4 regions of the Teredinibacter haidensis genome follow, and region 4 is predicted to be linked to each of the others. Evidence: predicted binding sites of a transcription regulator. Region 4 holds the regulator's gene; each other region holds the start of a gene.
What was found. Region 4 encodes LexA, which represses DNA repair genes until DNA is damaged. Its sites were predicted from a motif close to ACTGTNTNTANANACAGT; they were not measured.

Region 1 (4,990 bases), 1.3 Mb from region 4:
TACCAATAGTCAGATAAATAAAATCGTCTAACCCCTGAGCGGCTCCCCACTTGGCCTCCCCCAACGCCGCGCCATTAACATCAGTATCGAAACCAATGGGAATATCAAAATGGGCCCCTAAAGCCCCCACCACAGAGGTATTAGCCCAACCGGGCTTTGGTGTAGAGGTAATACAGCCGTAAGATGGCGAATCCCTATGTAAATCTATGGGCCCAAAAGAACCCACACCGATTGCCGCCAACTGTTGACGGTAAGGCAGAAAAAAATCGACGGCCCGCTGTAGCGTTTGCTGCGGTGTTGTGGTGGGAAAGCGAATATCCTTAATATCCTCCGGCCCGGTGCCCACGGCACACACAAATTTAGTCCCGCCAGCTTCTATGGCGCCGTATAGTCTGGTCATAAAATCTCCTTAAAACATCGCAAAAAAAACAGTAGAACCGCTAAAGGGTTTGGCTTGACCCATATTCCGCTTCGGTTAAAAATGTGCGCCCATTTATCTAAATAAGTCTCTGCAATGACACACAAGATAAAGCGAAACACATCCCAGCACCTGCTTTGGCTGTGGGGTGCCATTGTATTGTATTTTTTTCTCAATGCATTGACCCAAGTAAGCTTGTCTGGCACCGCCGACCTGGACCAATCAGAACAACTAATCCTCAGCCAGACCTTTCAGCTGGGGTATGGCGCACAGCCACCGTTATACACCTATATCACCAAAACCCTATTCAGCATTACCCAGCCCAGCCTTGCAACATTACTGGTTTTTAAAGCCCTGCTATTAAGCCTGCTTGCGGGTACTTTTATCGGCATAGGCAAACAGCTTAATTTATCTATTCGCCAACAAGTTATTGCGGTAATAGGCCTTGTTTTTATCCCTCAAATTATTTGGGAGTCTCAAAGAGATTTAACCCACTCGGTATTGGTGAGTATTTTGGCTGCCGCGACGCTGCTGCAAACCCTCAGGCTTCAGAGCAAGCTCAGCATTTTTAATTACGCCGCTATGGGCCTACTTATAGGCCTGGGGGTAATCAGTAAGTACAACTATGTATTTTTTATTGCAGCCCTGGCTGGTGCAGTTTTTTACGTACCGGCTTTTCGATCGCTGATCTTCGATAAGCGCGTATTTGTGGGTATTGCTATCGCCATAGCGATTTCAAGCCCCCATATTTTCTGGGCTCTAAATCACTACGGCATAGCCATGGGCAGTATTCATAAAATCGAAGCCAGTTCCGGTAATATTTTTACTGGCCTGACCCAAGCGGGCACATCGGGACTCGCCTATATTTCACCGCTGTGGCTATTTTCCCTTTTACTGTTTTTTGCTACACCCAAAATACACATTAGCACCACAGCGCAATCCCTTTACGGTCGATTTCTCCTTGCCCTGCTTGTATCAGTCGGTATTGTGGTTGCGTTTTTTGTTATTGTCACAGGCGCACAGGAAGTTAAGGATCGCTGGTACCAGCCTCTGTTATTTTTCACTCCTATCGTGGCTGCCTATTTCACGCAGCCTCAAAAAAAATGGCCAGTAAATACCTACATAGGACTGGGACTGGGACTCGCTCTTCTCGTCGCAATTGCCCTCCCCCTAAGGACCCTGATTGCGGAAAAAACCGATAAATCCAACCGCCCCAATATGCCCTACCCTGCGGTTATGGCAGAACTAAAGAGCCAACGCCCACAGGCCAACTTTATTCTGGCAGAAACCCGTATGCTCGGCGGCAACGCCATCCCCGTTTTCAAACAAACCGCCGTCCGCATACCGGAATTCGACATAAGTACCAGGCCTTTTCAGGGTGAAGGCATCGTGCTTTGTATCACACCAAACTGTGAAGACAAACACTTTCAAAACTGGCTTTTAGACAATTACGCCATCAAATCGCAATCACTTAGCTTCAAAACCATCGTGCAACCCTACCACTATATGGACTCGATGTTTTTGACCATTTACTGGGCCAGGGTACAGTTGAATTAAAGCCTGTCAGCACTTAAAACCTTTGAATATACCGTTTACAACTGACAGAGCCCTTCGACCAGCGCAAAAGTTGTACTTGCCATAACACACGCACAGGAGTACTGTATATAACAACAGTGTAAGTGTGTTAGCCAGCATGAAAACTCCCCCCACCCAACCGAAGCCTCCCACACTGGAACAACTCCTCCAGCGCAGTGACATTTGGCGCGGACAAGGACAGCGCTCCAAAGCCAGAAACGTTGTGGATAGCGGCCACCCAGAGCTTAACCGGCAACTGCTTGATCAGGGCTGGCCCACAGCCAGTCTGATTGAAATATGCCAACCAGCAGCAGGGCATGGCGATTGGCTACTGTTCACTCCGGCACTAAAAGCGTGCCTGCAAGCGCAACAATACGCCATTCTCCTTAACCCCCCCGCGCTACCTTTTGCCCAGGGGCTAAAACAAAACGACATTCCGGTAGAACAACTGCTCATTGTAAGGGCTCGTAACAAAACAGATTTTATTTCCTCTTTTATCGAACTGGCCCGAGCCCGCAGCTGCGGCCTGGTACTGGCTTGGCAACCGCAGCAGGCTCTCAGCTACAGTGAACTTCGCAAATGCCAGCTGGCGACGAGCGATGGACAGGGTCTTTACATTCTCTTCCGTTCAAGCCAAGCCATACAGCAAAGTTCCCCCGCAGCTCTGCGGCTGATAGCAGCCTTAGACAAACAGACATTGAATGTCACCTTATTGAAGCAACGTGGGCAACTGCGCCAACAAAGCAAACCACTGGGCCTGCCGCTGTCTAAACACTGGCGGCCTCAACCACCGCACCGTCTACTGGGAGGAAAACCTCGCAACAGCGCTCCCAGCGCCGCCAACGACTGGCTGCTTACCAGCTACCAACCCCGACAGAATATTTTGTCTATTCCCGCCGGCAAGCAAGCTAAGTTAAAGCGGCAATACTCCTAACGATGAAAAATGCTGCACCCAAACGCCAGGAAAAATATTGGCTGGCTATTCGCCTACCCCAATTACCGTTGGAGGTTTTTGGTTTTTTCGAACAAGACCCCACCCCAGTCGTCGTCTGCGACCAACAGAACGTTATCTGTTGTAATCCGCAAGCAGAAAAACAAGGGGTGACATTAAGCATGTCGCCAACAACCGCTCAAATTCTGTGCGAGTGCCAACGGCTGGAAAGAGATAAGCAGCAGGAAGAAGCCGTATTAGATCAATTCGCCGAACAGCTTTACCTGTTCACGCCTTATATTGAGCAACACCTACCCAGCGATACCACCCAAAGCGGTTTCACTATCGAAATATCACGTTCATTAACCCTATTTAAAGGCTTACTGAATTTAATCGCACGGCTGGAAGACACGCTAAAAAAAAGCCCTCACAACTACCGCCTGGGGCTGGGATACAGCGCAACCGCCGCCTGGGTTTTGTCTTATACCAATCAAGTTATCAGCGGTAACGAAGATCGCCAAACGTTCCTAACACAGCTCCACGCAAGCCCTATTGAGCGACTATCCCTATGCCCACAAAACATTATTCAAGCCAAAAAATTAGCCGGCCACATCGCAAATTTGGATAAATCCGGCTTTAGCACCCTCGGTGATATTGCCCAACAAATAGAACAGCAATCCCTTGCCGGTATCCGTAAACGCTGGGGGCAGAATTTTTCACGATTATTAATGGGCCTTTTTAATTTTGATCAGCAACTCAACCAGCCCAGCCTTTTTGAAAAACCTGCTGAAATGTATCAGCCCAAAGAATTTTTCTTCGATAGCATTCAATTTGACTACCCTATTTCCAATATCGAACAACTAATTCAACCGATGGAATTTTTACTCCAACAGCTGAGCCAACACCTGAAACAACGGCAACAACAATCGCAGAAAATCGAATGGATTCTGATGGATATCTATCACAACAAACAAAAGTTTCAGGTCTTTACCAGCGAAGCGCAAAGCCAATGGCCACTATGGTTGGAACTCAGCCAAATACAACTGGAAGCACACACACTCACATTTGAAGTGGATAGCCTGGAGCTCAGTTGCCGCAATACACACGTCATCGGCGACGCGCGACAAACACTCAACTTCGACGGGCAAGAGGCCAAAAACAAAATAGAGCTGCAGCAGGATTTTGCGATAACCACCGCCAAGTTGCGTGCTCGCCTTGGCGACAACGCCCTGTTTAAAATTGCCTACCGCGACAGCCATTTACCAGAGCACAGTAATCTATCCCTCCCCGTTGACCAACACAGCGAAGACACAGCTCCCGAGCATCAGGGGGCACGACCAAGCTGGCTGTTCGATTCACCACTCCCCGTAGAACAACGAAGGGAAAATCTTTACTGGCGAGGCAAACTAACCTTATTGCAAGGCCCAGAACGTATAGAAGGAAATTGGTGGCAGCAGGCCTGCGCAAGAGATTATTTTATCGCTCAGCGGGATGATTATTTACGGCTTTGGGTCTTTTACGATTTATTGAAAAAAAGCTGGTTTGTACAGGGTGTATTTGGTTAAGGAAATACCCCATTGAAAAATGGGGTATTTAAACTGATCATCTACGGCCTAAGAACATTGCCTGCCGAAGGTTAATCTACCAGAGCGGGGTTTCCATAAATTTTAAACTCACCCGCAGTGTGCAATAAACCCAGCATATGAATTAAACCGTTATAGTAACGGTAGGTACCGCTGGGCACAGCCTGGTACCACAGGTCTTCAACAAAACCCGCAGCAATGGTTTCATCCGAAGCCAACGCACCCACAGCATTCATCGCCACCAGAGAAGAAGCACTGTAATTGGCAAGAGCCTCCCCATCCAGAGAGTAAACCGCAAAATAAGACCGAGGATTCTCTGGCGCCCCCTCGTTGTAGTAGAACTGATGTAAGCGCTCTACAAGTTCGTTGAGCGTATTACTTTTACTAAACCACGCATAATCCATCGCCATATTATGGATCACACGGTGCGCATCGAACGCGCTGTTATGGCTATTGGAGTTAAAACTAGTCTCCACGGGCGCA
Region 2 (4,990 bases), 1.4 Mb from region 4:
GGAATTTTTGCCTCAAAAATTGTAACCCCTTCATAATCAGTAGGTTGACCAAATTTCTTCCATTCAGGGAAGCGCGAATTAAATTTTAGCTCTATGCCCTTAGAAAACTTATCCATTATTTCAATTAGCCCCTAACGCCAAGCTCACCTGCAAATATTGCGGAGAGCGTTTTTGTGTAAAATGGAGCTACGCGACATACACAAAATCGAGCGTAGCAATATTTGTCAGGTGCAGATTTTTGTTATGCGGAATTTCCAACCTTAGCCTTTCTTTTTTTCAAAGTACTCGAAAAGCAGCCTATTTTTCTTCAGGAAACATTCTCGTTGCAATCGCTCTTGCTGCAGGACTGTTTTTAGCTGCTCAAACTCATCTTCAGAATGGGTTCTTAAAAGCACTTCTACAGCCTTGGTGTCATTGACGAAATTCTCCAAGACGGACCGAGATGAAACTAGGCTGCCATTGTAGGGCCTGTCTTTGTAAATATAATAAAGCTTTCGATATGCTGATTTCTTCAGGCCTATTTTGTACAGACAATTAGCAATGTAGTTCCAAATAAGTATTTTGTCGTTCGGTGCAAATTTAATACATCCGCGAGCGTATGCAATGCACTCTTTGTACTTGCCTGCGCCGAAAAGATATTGAACATTGTGGATTGCAGTATTCCTGTCCATGTACCTAAAGTGCTTAATAATGAGTCTTTGTAGTTCTAAATAAAGCGAGTAAAGTTCTGAAAAGTTGTTCTTTCTGTATGAGATGTTCGGAATAACTGGAAGGTATTGACTGCCACCAATCTTGGTGCCTGGACGCTTCTCAACCGCCTTCTCACCAAAGTCATATCGCCGTACGTTTTCTCTGATTCGCTCAAGTAGAATTATCTCATCCGCGTTCACGAACTGACTTAAGTTTAGTGCTTTATCTATCAACCGATCTATAGTCTCTGAGCGCTTGAAGATGTCACGCCCCACAACTAACATTTGGGTGCTGATCTCCGGGTCGTACAAGTAATGCTCATTAAGTGACTTATTCTGAAGGCCAAGCTCGACTTCTTCAGCAGAGAGCAATCCCGATCGAATTTCAGATTGGAAATTTGATGGTGAGAAATTCTTTTCTCTCATGATGCAATCGAACAGAGCAAACAACTCACTTCGAACATTGATTATGTCCAACTCGACCAAGGGTCTAATCTTGCTATGCCTCCTGCGATTCGGCACGAAGGAGAACACCAACCAGAATATCAAGGCTGAAAAAAGTGAGAGGACGAGAGGGTAAAGAAAAACGCTGTCCTTTGTCCAGGTCGTAATGTACGTGATATTAATATTCATCCTTTACCGAGATTCTGGGCCTAGGGGCATAACAATATTATTATAATGTAAAACGCCGTATTAACTACGACGAAATACCGCCTTTCAACGCGTGCATTATTTAATGGGTACGCCCAAAACCCCTGTAAATCCTACGCTCACGGCTTATAGCGGATCGCTACAAGTAGTTTTGTGGCTTTTGCACTCCAACTGCAGTTAGAAGGCGAGCCAGCTTTATTGTGTATTTGGCCAGGTTAACAATAGCAAGCTTATCGAAGACAAACGGGAAAAGCCGTAGAGCTATCATCTAGACTATCAATTACCGAAGGTAGGCATCAGAGTAGAGTCTCTGGTTTTACCTTTCACATTTACGAAGCCCGCTCACATTCTGCTCGCTATCCCGTGCGCCCGCTTGGCCCGTTTACGGCCTGAGTGCATAGATTGCCTTTTATGTTGCTGTGACCAACAGGCACGCTCTATTCACTCTAGCTTCAGCATATAAGTTCTCCTATGCTGGTAGTTGCGCCAGCTCAATTAACACACACTCCTTTCGGCATTTCCATCGCCAAAACGGTATGAAAGACATATGCGCTCGTTAATTCAATATGTGACCGGATTTTTAACAAACTACCACCGTATTTTAAATGTAGTTCGTTCCTACCAGCACTTTGACTCCCGTGGGATGAGATTCACCGGGTAGCTCAAAGCGTTTATGGCTTTATTAACAGCTTCTAGCCACTGCCATTTACTTAAGGGTGTAGATATCGACGTATTAGGTGATTCAATATAGGGGATCATGACTATAGGTTTCCTCTTGGCGTGTCTGGTGCATTGGCACATACCAGAGTCCTTGATCGATCGAAGATGGTAGTTGCTAGTTCAGAATCGTGCTCGTCCAACATCCGGCGCCGACTTTTTTCCAACTACCCTTTTGGACAGATTTACGTCATTCTTTGCTGCAGGGAAAAGACCCAGGCGATATGAAGAATGCTCTGAGGAGCCTTGCCGTAAGAATCGCCGTTCCTTTAGGGCCGATACATCACTTCAGCCCGGCAACTTTATTTCTGTCAGCTGTCACCTCCCGCGACCCAACTACGCTATACTGTATATAAATACAGCTATCGAACCCCCTATGTTTTATGCTCATCTCAACACCACCAGTAACTACTCCTTCCTCCAGGGCGCCTCTCACCCCCATGAGTATGTGACACGCGCTAAAGAGTTGGGCTATAGCGCTATCGCCCTTACGGATGAATGCTCACTGGCTGGCGCGGTTAAAGCCCATATAGCCGCAAAAGACGCTGGCATCCCGCTTATCGTGGGCAGCCGCTTCCATCTTTCCAACGGCTGCCACCTTATTGCTATTGCTCCCCATCGGCAGGCTTACAGTGAGCTTTCCGGTTTTATTACTCTCGCTCGCCGCCGCGCACCGAAAGGAGAGTACGAGGCCCATATGGAAGACCTGCGCTTTCGTCTGCAAAGCTGCCTAATCATCTGGCTACCCTCCCCTGCAAGCGCCAATGTCCTTTTCGCCAAAACGCTGCAGGCGGCTTTTCACCAGCGTTTATGGTTAGGGTTAAGTCACCAGCTGTGTGGTGGCGAGATTATGCAGTTCGAACACTGGCAGCAGCTCGCCGAAAAATATCGTATTCCCATGGTCGCTTGCGACCAGGCGCTGATGCACGATGCCAAGCGCAAACCTTTGCAGGATGTACTTACGGCGATCCGCCACACTACCAGCGTGTCGGAATTGGGAACCCGAGCGGGTAGCAATGCCGAAGCCTGCCTAAAACCCATTGAAGCGTATTACGCCCTCTACCCAGCAGAACTGATTGACCAAACTCACGTTATTGCAGAGCAATGTGTTTTTTCTCTGGACGAGCTGCGCTACCAGTATCCACAAGAGCTGGTGCCCAGCCACACCAAGCCCATCGATCATTTGATCACATTGGTGGCACACGGCAAGCAACAGCGCTGGCCCCAGGGTGTGCCGGAATTTGCCGAAGCCATTCTGCAAAAAGAACTGGCGCTGATTGAAGAACTTCACTACGAATATTACTTTTTAACCGTACACGATATTGTTCGCTTTGCCCGCTCGCAAAACATTCTCTGCCAGGGGCGCGGCTCGGCAGCCAATTCGGTGGTCTGTTACTGCCTATTTATTACCGAAATTGCGCCGGGACAAATTAATGTTTTATTCGAGCGATTTATTTCTAGGGAGCGCAACGAACCACCGGATATTGATGTCGATTTCGAGCATCAAAGACGGGAGGAAGTGATTCAGTATATTTACCGGAAATACACTCGCCAGCGGGCGGCCTTGGCGGCGACGGTTATCAGCTATCGCTCCCGCAGTGCCATTCGCGATGTCGGCAAGGCGCTGGGGCTGGAGCCCGCTCTCGTTGATCATCTCGCAAAATCTCTGGCCTGGTGGGATAGAACCGGCGATTTAATTCAACGCATAGAAGCGGCGGGTTTACAATCGCAACAAAAAATACTGCAACAGTTTTTCTCTCTGGTGGAAGAGATTCTCGGGTTTCCCCGCCACCTGTCTCAGCATGTGGGTGGCTTTGTGATTACGCAGGGGAAAATTAGTGATCTTGTACCCTTGGAAAATGCCAGTATGCCGGAGCGCACGATCATTCAGTGGGATAAAGACGACCTTGAATCCATGGGCTTGTTAAAGGTGGATATTCTGGCGCTTGGGATGCTCACCGCGCTGAAAAAATCATTGGAAACTGTACACCGGTATAACCCAGTCATTAAAACCCTGGCCGACATTCCCCGCGAAGATCCAGATACCTACGATATGCTTTGCGCTGCGGACAGTATCGGCGTTTTTCAAATTGAATCGCGCGCACAAATGTCCATGCTGCCACGTTTACGTCCCCGAAATTTTTACGATCTGGTGATTGAAATTGCCATTGTTCGTCCCGGCCCAATTCAAGGCGATATGGTGCATCCATACCTGCGCAGGCGCGACGGCCTGGAGCCTGTTAGCTATCAAAGCCCGGAGATTGAAGCCGTTCTTAAATCCACCTTAGGTGTACCCATTTTTCAAGAACAGGCCATACGTTTAGCGATGGTCGCTGCGGGATTCAGTGGTGGCGAAGCCGATAATCTGCGCAGAGCCATGGCCAGCTGGGGGAAAAATGGCAACCTGCTGCAGTTTGAAGAAAAATTTATTCAAGGTCTGCTTAATAATGGTTACCCACTAGAGTTTGCCCAGCGTCTATTCGAACAAATTAAAGGTTTTGGCGGCTATGGTTTTCCCGAATCACACTCCGCCAGTTTTGCGCTTTTATGCTATGCCTCATCGTGGCTAAAATGTCATCACCCGGCAGCTTTTTATTGCGCCCTGTTAAATAGTCAGCCAATGGGATTTTATTCCCCCTCACAATTAGTACAGGATGCCCGGCGGCATAAGGTTTCTGTACTACCGATTAATATTAACCACAGCGAATACGAGAACACTCTGGAAGCCAGTAACCAAAAGGCATCCCCCTGGGCAATCCGCCTGGGTTTTTGCCGTATACAATCGCTGGATTCAGAAAAAGCCAAAAGCATTGCCTGCAGCCGGGGAAGTACCCCTTTTTGCTCGCTGGAAGAGTTAGCTCGTCGCAGCCAGCTAAGCCGGGTCGATTTGCAGCTGCTAGCCGCTGCCGATGCGCTCCATTCACTTGCCGGTA
Region 3 (4,990 bases), 1.9 Mb from region 4:
GTATTATTTGGATTTAAAAGAGTCTGCTCAGGCTGCAGAAAACTTGGATATTTGTGTTGAAGTTTTACGGGGAACACTCGATTTTGAGCAAAGCAGCAAAAATCGCCCCATTTTTCGAATACAGTGCCGTCGCGAAGATGGTTTGAGTTACAACGAAATGGTTGATGGCGTGAGCAAAGAAACGCTTACGCATAAAGCTCCCACTGAAGGGCCTTTAAGCGTAAAAGAGGTTGAGCGGCTAAGGATGTTAGAAGAAAAGCGTAAACAGGATTACCGCGAGTCCTGCTTGGACGAATTCCAAAAACAAACGATATTTATGCTTGGGTTACAGCTTCATACCCCAGAGCAAGCCAATCCGTTGGAGTTTAATGACGACAGTGCGGTATTTATTATGGAATTCGATGCAAAAAATATTGCAGGCACACCCTTAAAATATCGGGCAACATGCCGGGTTGGTACGGATAAATCGGCAGAGGTGGTGATTAAACCTCGAAAGTAGACTGAAAACGTTATTTCTGAGTTTCAAAACATCTGAGTTTCAAAACAAAAGAAGGCGCCGTTAGGCGCCTTCTTTAAAGCGGGATGCTAGTTATGCTTGCTTGGGGGGACGACCTCGACGCTTAGGAGCTGCTTTGGCCGCAGCTTTAGGGGCCGTTTTCTTGGCCGCAGGACGACCACGACGCTTGGCCGCAGCTTTAGGAGCCGCTTTCTTGGCTGCAGGACGACCACGACGCTTAGGTGCGGCTTTGGTTGTAGCCTTAGGAGCCGTTTTTACCTTTGTCTTTGTTTTCGCTTTTGCAGCTGCTTTCTTTGCTTTGGTTTTCGCTGCGATAGAAGCTTTCTTTGCAGCAGTTTTGGCTTTTATAGCGGCTTTTTTAGCGGTAGCTTTCTCTCTGATTGCGGCCTTTTTAGCGGCAACTTTAGCGGCGGCAGCCGCTTTCTTTGCAGCGGATTGTTCAGCTATTTGAACTTTCTTTATATATGCAGCTTCCTCTTTTGCGATGGCCTTTTCTAGTGCCGAGGCTTGAGCTGCTTCAGTTTTTGCTGTGGCGAGGGCTGTTTTTGCCTCAGTTAATGTACTTTTTATAGTGTTGGCGGCGGCGGATGTAGCCGCAGCTACTTTTCTTGCTGCAGCCAATTGCTTGGTTTGAGCAGCCGATTTCTTTTTGGCTCGAATGGAGGCGACTTTTGCTTTCGCAGTAGATGCTTTCTTCGCTGCAGATGTTGATTGAATTGTGGCAGTTTTTACGCTTGCTTCAGCAGATTTTAACTTTGCTGAACGAGCTTTTTCCAGTTTGCCCTTTAACGCTGAAAGTTCCTTTTCTAGCGCGGCGACAGAATCGACAACTTTTGCTTTTCTAGCGGCCATAGTAATTACCCTTACCCTTTGTTGGTTGTACTTATGAAAGTTGTAGCACTACATTACGAAATAACAAGAAAAATTCAAGTTTTTTCATCGATTTAGCATGCTTTTTTAGTGTTTTTTAATAAAAAAAAGATTTTCATTGCCTGTTTAACTATTTTTCGCATTTTTACGCGGATCCATATTAAATAAAAGCGTTTAATTGGGTGCCGAAATTTCACTTACTTAAAGCAAATGCGTGAACTAAATGTAGAACTCAAAAATTCGCTAGTTGTGCAGCGATATTTTAATGAAACGCTAATATCCTTTGTGGTTGGTAGCATTGTTTTAGACTGTAATTAACTTCGTACACTTACGCATAAACGCGATTTCGGTGGAATTACTGAATTTTTAGAAAATAATCAGTATTCCCATTCGTATGGAGTAGTTTAACGTTGAATTAATAGGATTGACTTTACCTCTTTAAGGGACTTCCACATTGACCTTGTAATTCTATGGCGAAATGAAATTGTTTTATGTCCGTCGAGATCGGTTTGACACATAAAATCGGTTATTTCGCATTTTTATTCATATCTAAATTTAGAATAGTTGTTGAAACACTCTCAAATCCCGTTTTATGCTTTGTAAAGGTCACCGCTCAATACCCGGGAGTTTTTGAAAAAGCCTGTGTATGCGCTGCTCAGCCTAGTGTGTATGGACGTAATACAAAGTGTTCCTTTACTGGATGCGTTATTGAAAGGCGCTTCCACTCTTTTGGGTTTTAATGTGTAGAGGCGGGCGGTGTTGCCAGCATCGCACGCTTAGACGGCAGACGCGCTTGGGCGTGAGAGAAAATTTAGATTGTCTTTGGGCCTGCCAGGTAGGAATAAATAGCCTTTGCGGGCTGTATTAATAAACAGTACTATGTGTGTTGTTTAGCCTAAAAGACGTTTTGAGTGGGAAGTACCATTGCTGTCCGTTGACGATGTTTGTCGCCGATAAGGCTCGTACCGCATTCGGTCTTGTTGGCGCCCATATTTTATATGAGCGGGCTTGTTGAGCCGTGAGTTCGTTAAGAGTCGCTTGAAAATGAAAAAAATCATCCACATAGATGCAGACTGTTTTTTTGCCGCGCTGGAAATACGTAAAAACCCCAAACTTGCAGAGCTGCCCGTTGCGGTTGGCGGCGCGCCAGATAGACGGGGCGTTGTTGCAACCTGTAATTACTTGGCCAGGCAATATGGCGTGAAATCGGCGATGGCTTCTGCTTATGCGAAACGATTGTGCCCGGAGTTGGTTATCGTAAAGCCCGATATCGAACTTTATCGGCATGTGTCATCGCAGTTGCTGTCTATTTTTCATCGCTATACCGAGTGCGTCGAGCCGCTATCTCTTGATGAAGCCTACCTGGATGTTTCGGGCTGTGATTTGTTGAAAGGTAGTGCAACGTTGATTGCCAGAAATATAAAGGAGGTCGTTCGAGCGGAATTGGGAATTAGTGTCTCTGCCGGTGTGGCGCCCGTTAAATTCTTGGCAAAAATCGCCAGTGACTGGAGAAAGCCGGATGGACTTTTTGCTGTGCCCCCCGATGAGGTGGCACCCTTTGTGAGTAAGCTTCCTCTGGCGAGACTTCCCGGTGTTGGTCCGGCCACTGAGCGTAAGCTCTCCCGATATGGATTGCTGAATTGTCAAGACCTTAAGGAATTTGATCCCAATACATTGGCGAAGGAATTTGGTTGTTTTGCGCAAAGGCTACTGGACATGAGTAAAGGCATAGATAGTCGTTGTGTTCAGCCTCACCACATACGAAAATCCGTGAGTATTGAGCGAACTTACCCGGAAGATATCTCTGATCCTGCTCAGGTGCCTGGCTATTTGGACGAATTAATTGCTGGCCTCCGGCATCGCTACGGAAAATTATCAAATAAGTATCCGATAAGTAAAAAATTTGTGAAGCTAAAATTCGATAATTTTGAGCAAACGGTGTTGGAAACGAAGGTTTCACATCTTACTGACCCTTTTGAAGCTCCGGAATTTATGCGCTTATTGTTGGCAGCGTGGTACCGGCAGAAACGGGGGATACGGCTGCTGGGAGTAGGCTTTCGGTTTGCTCAGTCCGAACGCTGCCCCGAACAGATATTGCTACCCCTTTAAAAGAGCGCTAAGACCCCAAAAAGAAGTTTTTCGTTTTGGGGCGAGCAAAAAACGACCACAACTTAAATGACGAGCAGACAGGTAAAAGATCGTGTAGAATGCCGGATTGCCGGGAAAGACAACTTTGCTGCACAACAGCAATACATTGCGATTGTGATGGAGCTGATCTACTCTCTAGGGCAATAGAATCGCTTTTCGCTGTATACTGGCAGCGAGTCTCCGCTTCGGCAGAGATCGCGATTTCATTATCGAATGTGGAGAATAAATTGTGAGTCGTAGAAAACGCATTGAATCGGCCGAAGATAAGGCTGAGATTGATTTGACACCAATGCTAGATGTGGTGTTCATCATGCTGATCTTCTTCATCGTGACAGCATCGTTTATCAAAGAAAAATCGCTGGGTTTGAATGTGCCAGAAAACACCGAAAACCTGCCACCTCCCGAAACCGAAAGTAAGAGTATTTTGGTTCAGATCAACGCTAACGATGAAATTTACATTGACCAGCGTCGTGTCGATATCCGCTCCGTACGCTCCCTGATCGCACAGAAAAGCGCTGAAAGCCCAGAGGGTGGCGTGGTCGTTATGGCCCATGAGCAGGCTTCCACGGCCTCCTATGTCGCGATTGCCGATGCCGCGCGAGAAGCAAACATTTATGATGTGTCCCTAATTCCGCGAAAGAATTAGTTAGCGTCGCGTCTTAAAGAGCACTAAAAGCAAAAAGCCACTGTTCAGTGGCTTTTTTTTGGTTCGAATTTGCAGCGATTACTGTGCTGTTGTCCAACCCTTTATTTATTCACAACGCATGTTCTTATTGATCCGCATATCTACTGGTTTTCTAAGACTTCTTCTGTTTTTGGTTTCGAGCGCCTGCGGAGGCGCCTCGCTTGGCGGGACCAGTGTTTCATACCTTGTACTTCGATATTGATCCCAGTGAAAACGTCTCTAGCTCTTTTAATACGCAGCGACGATGGGCTTGTGGTTCAGCAAGGGTAGCGGCTTGAAACGTTATTATGGCTGCGGCCTTAGATGTTTCGTAAGCGACCCAGGAGCCGAGCTTTGATCGGTATCAACGTAACAGCACGTTTACAGCTACATCGTCATGGCAGCTTTGGGGCGGCGCACGCTTCTATTTTCCGGAAACGGAACCTTTTGCCTTTTGCGAGCAGCCGAGCGTAGGGTAAAAACGCCGTAGGGGATAGTACTTGCAACTATTTCTCTGGAGTACGTTTTAAACATTCAGTTTGTTACGAAGTGCATCTAAACCTAGAGGTGGTGGGGCATATTGGTAGATTGTTAATGTGGCTTCGATCTTGGATGGCCAAACCACCCGAGATCGAAGCCGCTACAGCATTTTTATGGAATGCGAAGGAAGCGGAAAGAGATGAACAATAAAAATTATTTGTCCAAATACAGATCAATAGAAGGGCAAGAGCATATCAAATTGCGGTCTCCGTAAACGTTATCGATGCGGTTAACGCTCGGCCAAACCTTAT
Region 4 (4,990 bases):
GGAAGTGGATGGTAAGGCAACCGGCTGGAAGGCGTTTTACAATAATGGAAAATGGGATGTGTCGGCAAAAGCAGCGCCAAAACGCGCTACAGCCAAAAAAGCGCCCGCAAAGAAAAAACCAGCCAGTAAAAAAGCTGCGAAAAAATAATCGTGGCAAGCTTCGATGAAGATTGTCGACGAGCAGTTGATCTGCAGTTGCTTTACGTGCGCAAACAATTAGATGTTGCTCAGGATGCTGAAAACCAGCTGAAGGCGTCATGCGCGCAGGCTGTGGTATTACAGTTGCGGCTAGGTATTAACGCCTATCTACGGGAAATAACCGAGGCCAACTTATCGGGAGGTCTTGAATACTCCTGGTTGGATGCTCTTGATTTGTCCAATGCTGATTTCCGCCTGCAGGAGCTTAAATTGTTAGCGAAGAACTCTGGTGAGTGGCTGTCAAAGCTCAACTTCCTTTTTCGCTCGCTGCTTAATCTACAAGCAATTCCCCCTACAGAACATATTCTGGATAGTGTTGTGATAGCCCGCACCGGCTCAGCCACGGCGTTAAGCTCCCCAACTGTGAGTGAGTTGGAAAATATCTACCTGGCCTTTAAAGCCTTGGTGCTCCAGCAGCGAGAGTTGGCATCCGAGCATTAGGGAAGCTCTGGCCAAGTCCAGCACTATTCTGTGTTAGCCCAAAACGTTCATTTACAGGGCGAGCTTCTTCGCTAGTAGCCGCAACGCAGGAAGTAGGTGTTTTGGCCTCGCGTTATGAGGCCTCCGGGTTTTCTCTATCTCTGTCTTATCTTTTTTGAAGACGGACGTACTCCTGTAAATATTTACCTTGGTCTTGAATAAGCCAAGAGCCCACAACATTCCTGGACTTAATCAGAACTTCCCCGAGGCATTTTGCGGCAATTGGTTATTCGCGAGGACAGAAAATGGTACACTTCATGGCACACAAAAGAATGAAATAAGCAGCAGTGATTGAACTTGGGGATTTATGTCGACTTTGTACGAAATAGTAGAGCTGGAAGATGGTGAAATAGCTTTGCAGAAAGCCGATGAAAAGGGTGAGCCGCTGGTGCGTATCCGCTTTTCTGAAGAATCGCTTTATTATTTAAATGACGCCAAACTCGATGTCGCCAAGGCAATGATTGAAGCCGGGCTGGAGGCTGCGAGTGAGCTTCAGGACGAAATGGCCGCTGTTACTGACGCAGAGAAAAGCGGTGAGGGAATGATTCTTCATTAGTGCCAGCATACGTTGATCGGTTTGGCGTGTGAATTGTAAACGCCCCTTCCTCTGCTTACCTTCCAGATCGTTATCGAAATCTCAGTGTAAGACCCCGGCACAAGCCTTGGTTGCAGGCGCTTTCAAGCTTGCTGAATTCAGAATCTGTCAGGCTACTGACTTCCGCTACCACCGTATCGCTATTGCCGTTGGCAAGTGCTTCCCAGTAAAGCCAAAGAATATCATTTGGCGTATCGGCGTAAACAACGCGTACCTTCTCAAGATTAAAGCGGTAACGACTTAACAATCCTTTAGTGACGCCTTTTGGAGCAATCCAAGTGAACCATCGGGTCTGACTTTGTTGGCTTAGGTGGGCCAGCATCGGCATTACAAGGCTGTAGTCGTTTTCGCCTAAGTGTGAGCGGGTAAGCACGATTTCAGTTAGGCTGGCGCTCTGGTCTCGAAGCTCGGCATTGGCTATGTTCTTGGGCGTAGCCTGTAGGGTGTGGGGCGCTGGAATTGCCATCAACTGATCCTCTTAGCTTCGACGTATGACACCAACACTGATGCCTTCGATGGCAAAGTGTTCGTCGCGTAAATCGACTTCTATAACGTCAAAGTCGGGGTTTTCTGGCCATAGTTCGACAATGGCACGATTTCTTTCGCGCTTAAAGCGTTTTACTGTGACTTCATTCTCAATGCGCGCGACCACAATATCGCCGTTACGCACTTGGTCTGTTTTGTGAACGGCAAGTAGATCTCCGTCAAGAATACCGGCATCTTTCATGCTCATTCCGTGAACTGTCAGCAGGTAATCTGCCTGAGGATGAAAAAAAGCATTGGGAATATCGCAGTAGTCTTGAATATGTTCTTCTGCGAGTATGGGGCTACCTGCGGCCACTCGGCCAACCAAGGGAATACCGCTTTGCGTTTCCGGTAGCCGAATGCCGCGGGAGGCGCCAGCGATCATTTCAATCGCGCCCTTACGGGCAAGGGCTTTAAGGTGTTCTTCAGCGGCGTTGGCCGATTTAAAGCCCAGGATGTCGGCTATTTCTGCCCTTGTGGGTGGGTATCCAGTGTCTTGAATATGGGTTTTGATCAGGTCCAGAATCTGTTGTTGTCTTGCGGTAAGCTTGATCATGATTTACTCCGGAGCCTATAAAAGTTCAGGTGAATGTACATTTGTTTCTTCTGTCTGTTCGGATGTACAGTATCTGTCATTATATACAGTGTTTTGCTGGAGGCAACTTTTTTTTGTTGTGCCTTGAAGTTGCACCATTTACACCTTGCTCTGGTAAACTGGGGTCAGCTTGGGAGGTGCTATATGGTTAATGGTGTAGAGCAGCGAGAACTGAAGCGCAAACGTGGTATACGAGCTGGTTTAGCGAAGCTCAAAGATCGCGTCGATATACGGGTTCGCGAAAAGGCTATTGAGCGCGCAAAAACCCGTATCTATTTACATGGTCGAAAGCCAGAGGATTATGATCAGGATGTTCTCGAAGTTATCGTCAAAGAAGAGGAAGACAAAATTAAAAGCGAGTTTAAGGATAAAAGTATCTTGTTACTGTTGGCGGCACTTGGGCTGTCTTTCTGGACCTAAGTAAATGTTCAAGTTTCTGGCAAAATCATTTGTTGCGACGGTACTGTGGGGGCGCTACAAGCGACTGGTTCTTTCGACGATATTACTGTTTGTCGCTTACTTTATCGTGTCAATGGTCCACGATGATTATTTAGAGTATTCACTCGCGGTTGGAGCAGCGCAGTCCTTAAGTTGGGCATATTTAGCCAAGTGGGTTGGTATCGCGCTACTATCTATCGCTTACTATCTTTTTAATTTCCCTCCTTCTGTTTTTACTCGAGAGAAAAAGCAAAGTTCAGAGCCTGATGGCACCAAAGACAATACGTTAGGGTCTATCGAAAGTACGGAAGTTGGCGATCCGTTCAATCATATTCGCAAGAAAAAAGTGTTAAAAGGTAGAGGAGAGGCCGGTTTAAAGGGTGGTGACTAAGGATGTTACAACGGCTTTACGATACTTGGTGGAAGGGCGGGTTTCGCTGTAGCTGTATTGGCCCTCTCCGTTTGAGAGGGTGCTCTAGGGGAGGTCGTCGAACCCGGTAAAGGATTCCGGTTCAATCATTTCAAGAGGGTTGTTATAGTTGCTGTTAAAATGATCTGGGCTGTCTTCCCATGTGTCGGAATAGGAGGAACCGTAACCTGCATTTGCATCTTCAGGAGCTGCAGCGGAAAGGAGATTTAGCTGCCCCCAAGATTCAAGCTCGAACTCGTCAATGTCGCCATCTTTATATTGAACTTCAATGGTGCTGCTGTCTTCATCAACAGCAACAATTTCAAACAGTTGCATACTGGACGTATCTTGAAACCAACTACCTATAATCGGAAATATCTTGGCCATAACCAACCTCCACTCTATGCCGTTAAAGCTAACACTTCCTTGTTGCTTGCGCACTTGGTTTCGTTAAAATATGGTGAAAATGTACGTGTTTAGCGTGGGGCTGATATTCGTTCCGTAACAGATTGAAAAATAATAGGTTTTTGGGTTTTCTTTAAGCCTAAATACAGCGTCTATAAAATTCGGAGCTATAGCCAATAAAGCGTAAAGATTAAAAAAGTCTATAAAGTGGGCATTGTATATCATGGTTTGTTAAAGCGAATAGTAGAAATTACGGTTTTATAAGAATGAGAAATCATTTTATTCGTAAGTGAAAGTAGGTCGATGTATACGTTTCTTGCGTTGCGTCTCAATTGCTTAACACGCTAATTCACAGAGTGACTAAGGCAGCTATAGAGCTATGGGGAAAAAATATTTGGGGCCTGTTGTTGTCGACATTGAGGGTTTGACATTAACAGATGAAGACAAAAAAATGCTTGCCAACCCCTGGGTTGGCGGCATTATTTTGTTTGGAAGAAATTATAAAGACCGCCAACAGCTGGAAAAGTTGGTGCAGGGTATTCGTGGAGTGAATTCCGCACTGATTGTTGCGGTTGATCACGAAGGCGGTCGCGTACAACGTTTTCGTTCGGGTTTCTCGCGCATTCCTGCCATGCAGCAATTGGGTGTTGTTTTTAGAGGAGACTCTGAGCGTGGGCTTGCGCTTACTAAATCTGTTGGTTGGCTGTCGGCAGCGGAATTGTTGGCTTCCGGGCTGGATATTAGTTTTGCGCCGGTCTTAGATGTGGATTGCGGTCTAAGCGATATTATTGGCGATCGCAGTTTTGGTCAGAACCCCGAAGATGTGACTCTCCTCGCCGCTGCTTTTATGGATGGCATGCACGAGGCGGGCATGGCGACGACGGGTAAGCATTTTCCAGGGCATGGCGGTATCAAGGAAGACAGTCATTTGGAGTTGCCGGTGGATGATAGAACTCTGGATGAGCTTGAACAGCGTGATATCGGGCCTTTTAGGTCACTCCTGAGCAGGACGAATGCACTTATGCCTGCTCACATTCAATTTCCCAGAATAGACGCGCTGCCGGTAGGTTTTTCGGCCTGGTGGCTGAAAGAGTATTTGCGTCAAAAACTAGGGTTTAAGGGGGTTATTTTTAGTGATGACCTTTCGATGGAGGGCGCTGTTGGAATGGGAGGTTACGGTGATCGGGCGATAAAAGCTTTGCAGGCCGGGTGTAATGCCGTATTGGTTTGCAATAACCGAAAGGGCGCCTTGGAGGTTGTCGAGTGTTTGCATCGTTCATTCGATAGCGTCGTCGTTTCGGGGTTGGAGTCAATGCGTGCTCAGCAGTCTGGTAGCTGGGATCAT

Region 1: a site for LexA is predicted at 2,076-2,093, ahead of imuA (translesion DNA synthesis-associated protein ImuA). Genes of this name have one in related genera too.
Region 2: a site for LexA is predicted at 2,403-2,420, ahead of H5715_RS02430 (error-prone DNA polymerase). Genes of this name have one in related genera too.
Region 3: a site for LexA is predicted at 2,246-2,263, ahead of dinB (DNA polymerase IV). Genes of this name have one in related genera too.

What each region holds. Positions count from the first base shown of each region.
Region 1 is NZ_CP060084.1:632,426-637,415, reverse strand. Features, by position in the region: gene H5715_RS02660 (ROK family protein) at 1-400, opposite strand, end outside; gene H5715_RS02655 (ArnT family glycosyltransferase) at 515-1,975, shown strand; gene imuA (translesion DNA synthesis-associated protein ImuA) at 2,112-2,927, shown strand; gene H5715_RS02645 (Y-family DNA polymerase) at 2,930-4,489, shown strand; gene H5715_RS02640 (family 8 glycosyl hydrolase) at 4,561-4,990, opposite strand, start outside.
Region 2 is NZ_CP060084.1:584,387-589,376, reverse strand. Features, by position in the region: gene H5715_RS02440 (hypothetical protein) at 1-116, opposite strand, end outside; gene H5715_RS02435 (hypothetical protein) at 261-1,115, opposite strand; gene H5715_RS02430 (error-prone DNA polymerase) at 2,434-4,990, shown strand, end outside.
Region 3 is NZ_CP060084.1:38,794-43,783, forward strand. Features, by position in the region: gene H5715_RS00180 (hypothetical protein) at 1-499, shown strand, start outside; gene H5715_RS00185 (hypothetical protein) at 590-1,369, opposite strand; gene dinB (DNA polymerase IV) at 2,432-3,496, shown strand; gene H5715_RS00195 (ExbD/TolR family protein) at 3,765-4,181, shown strand; gene gcvP (aminomethyl-transferring glycine dehydrogenase) at 4,893-4,990, opposite strand, start outside.
Region 4 is NZ_CP060084.1:1,959,991-1,964,980, reverse strand. Features, by position in the region: gene topA (type I DNA topoisomerase) at 1-148, shown strand, start outside; gene H5715_RS07750 (DUF6586 family protein) at 151-639, shown strand; gene H5715_RS07745 (hypothetical protein) at 986-1,234, shown strand; gene H5715_RS07740 (SulA-like leucine-rich domain-containing protein) at 1,305-1,739, opposite strand; gene lexA (transcriptional repressor LexA) at 1,752-2,354, opposite strand; gene H5715_RS07730 (dihydrouridine synthase) at 2,538-2,813, shown strand; gene H5715_RS07725 (hypothetical protein) at 2,818-3,222, shown strand; gene H5715_RS07720 (DUF6763 family protein) at 3,307-3,627, opposite strand; gene nagZ (beta-N-acetylhexosaminidase) at 4,025-4,990, shown strand, end outside.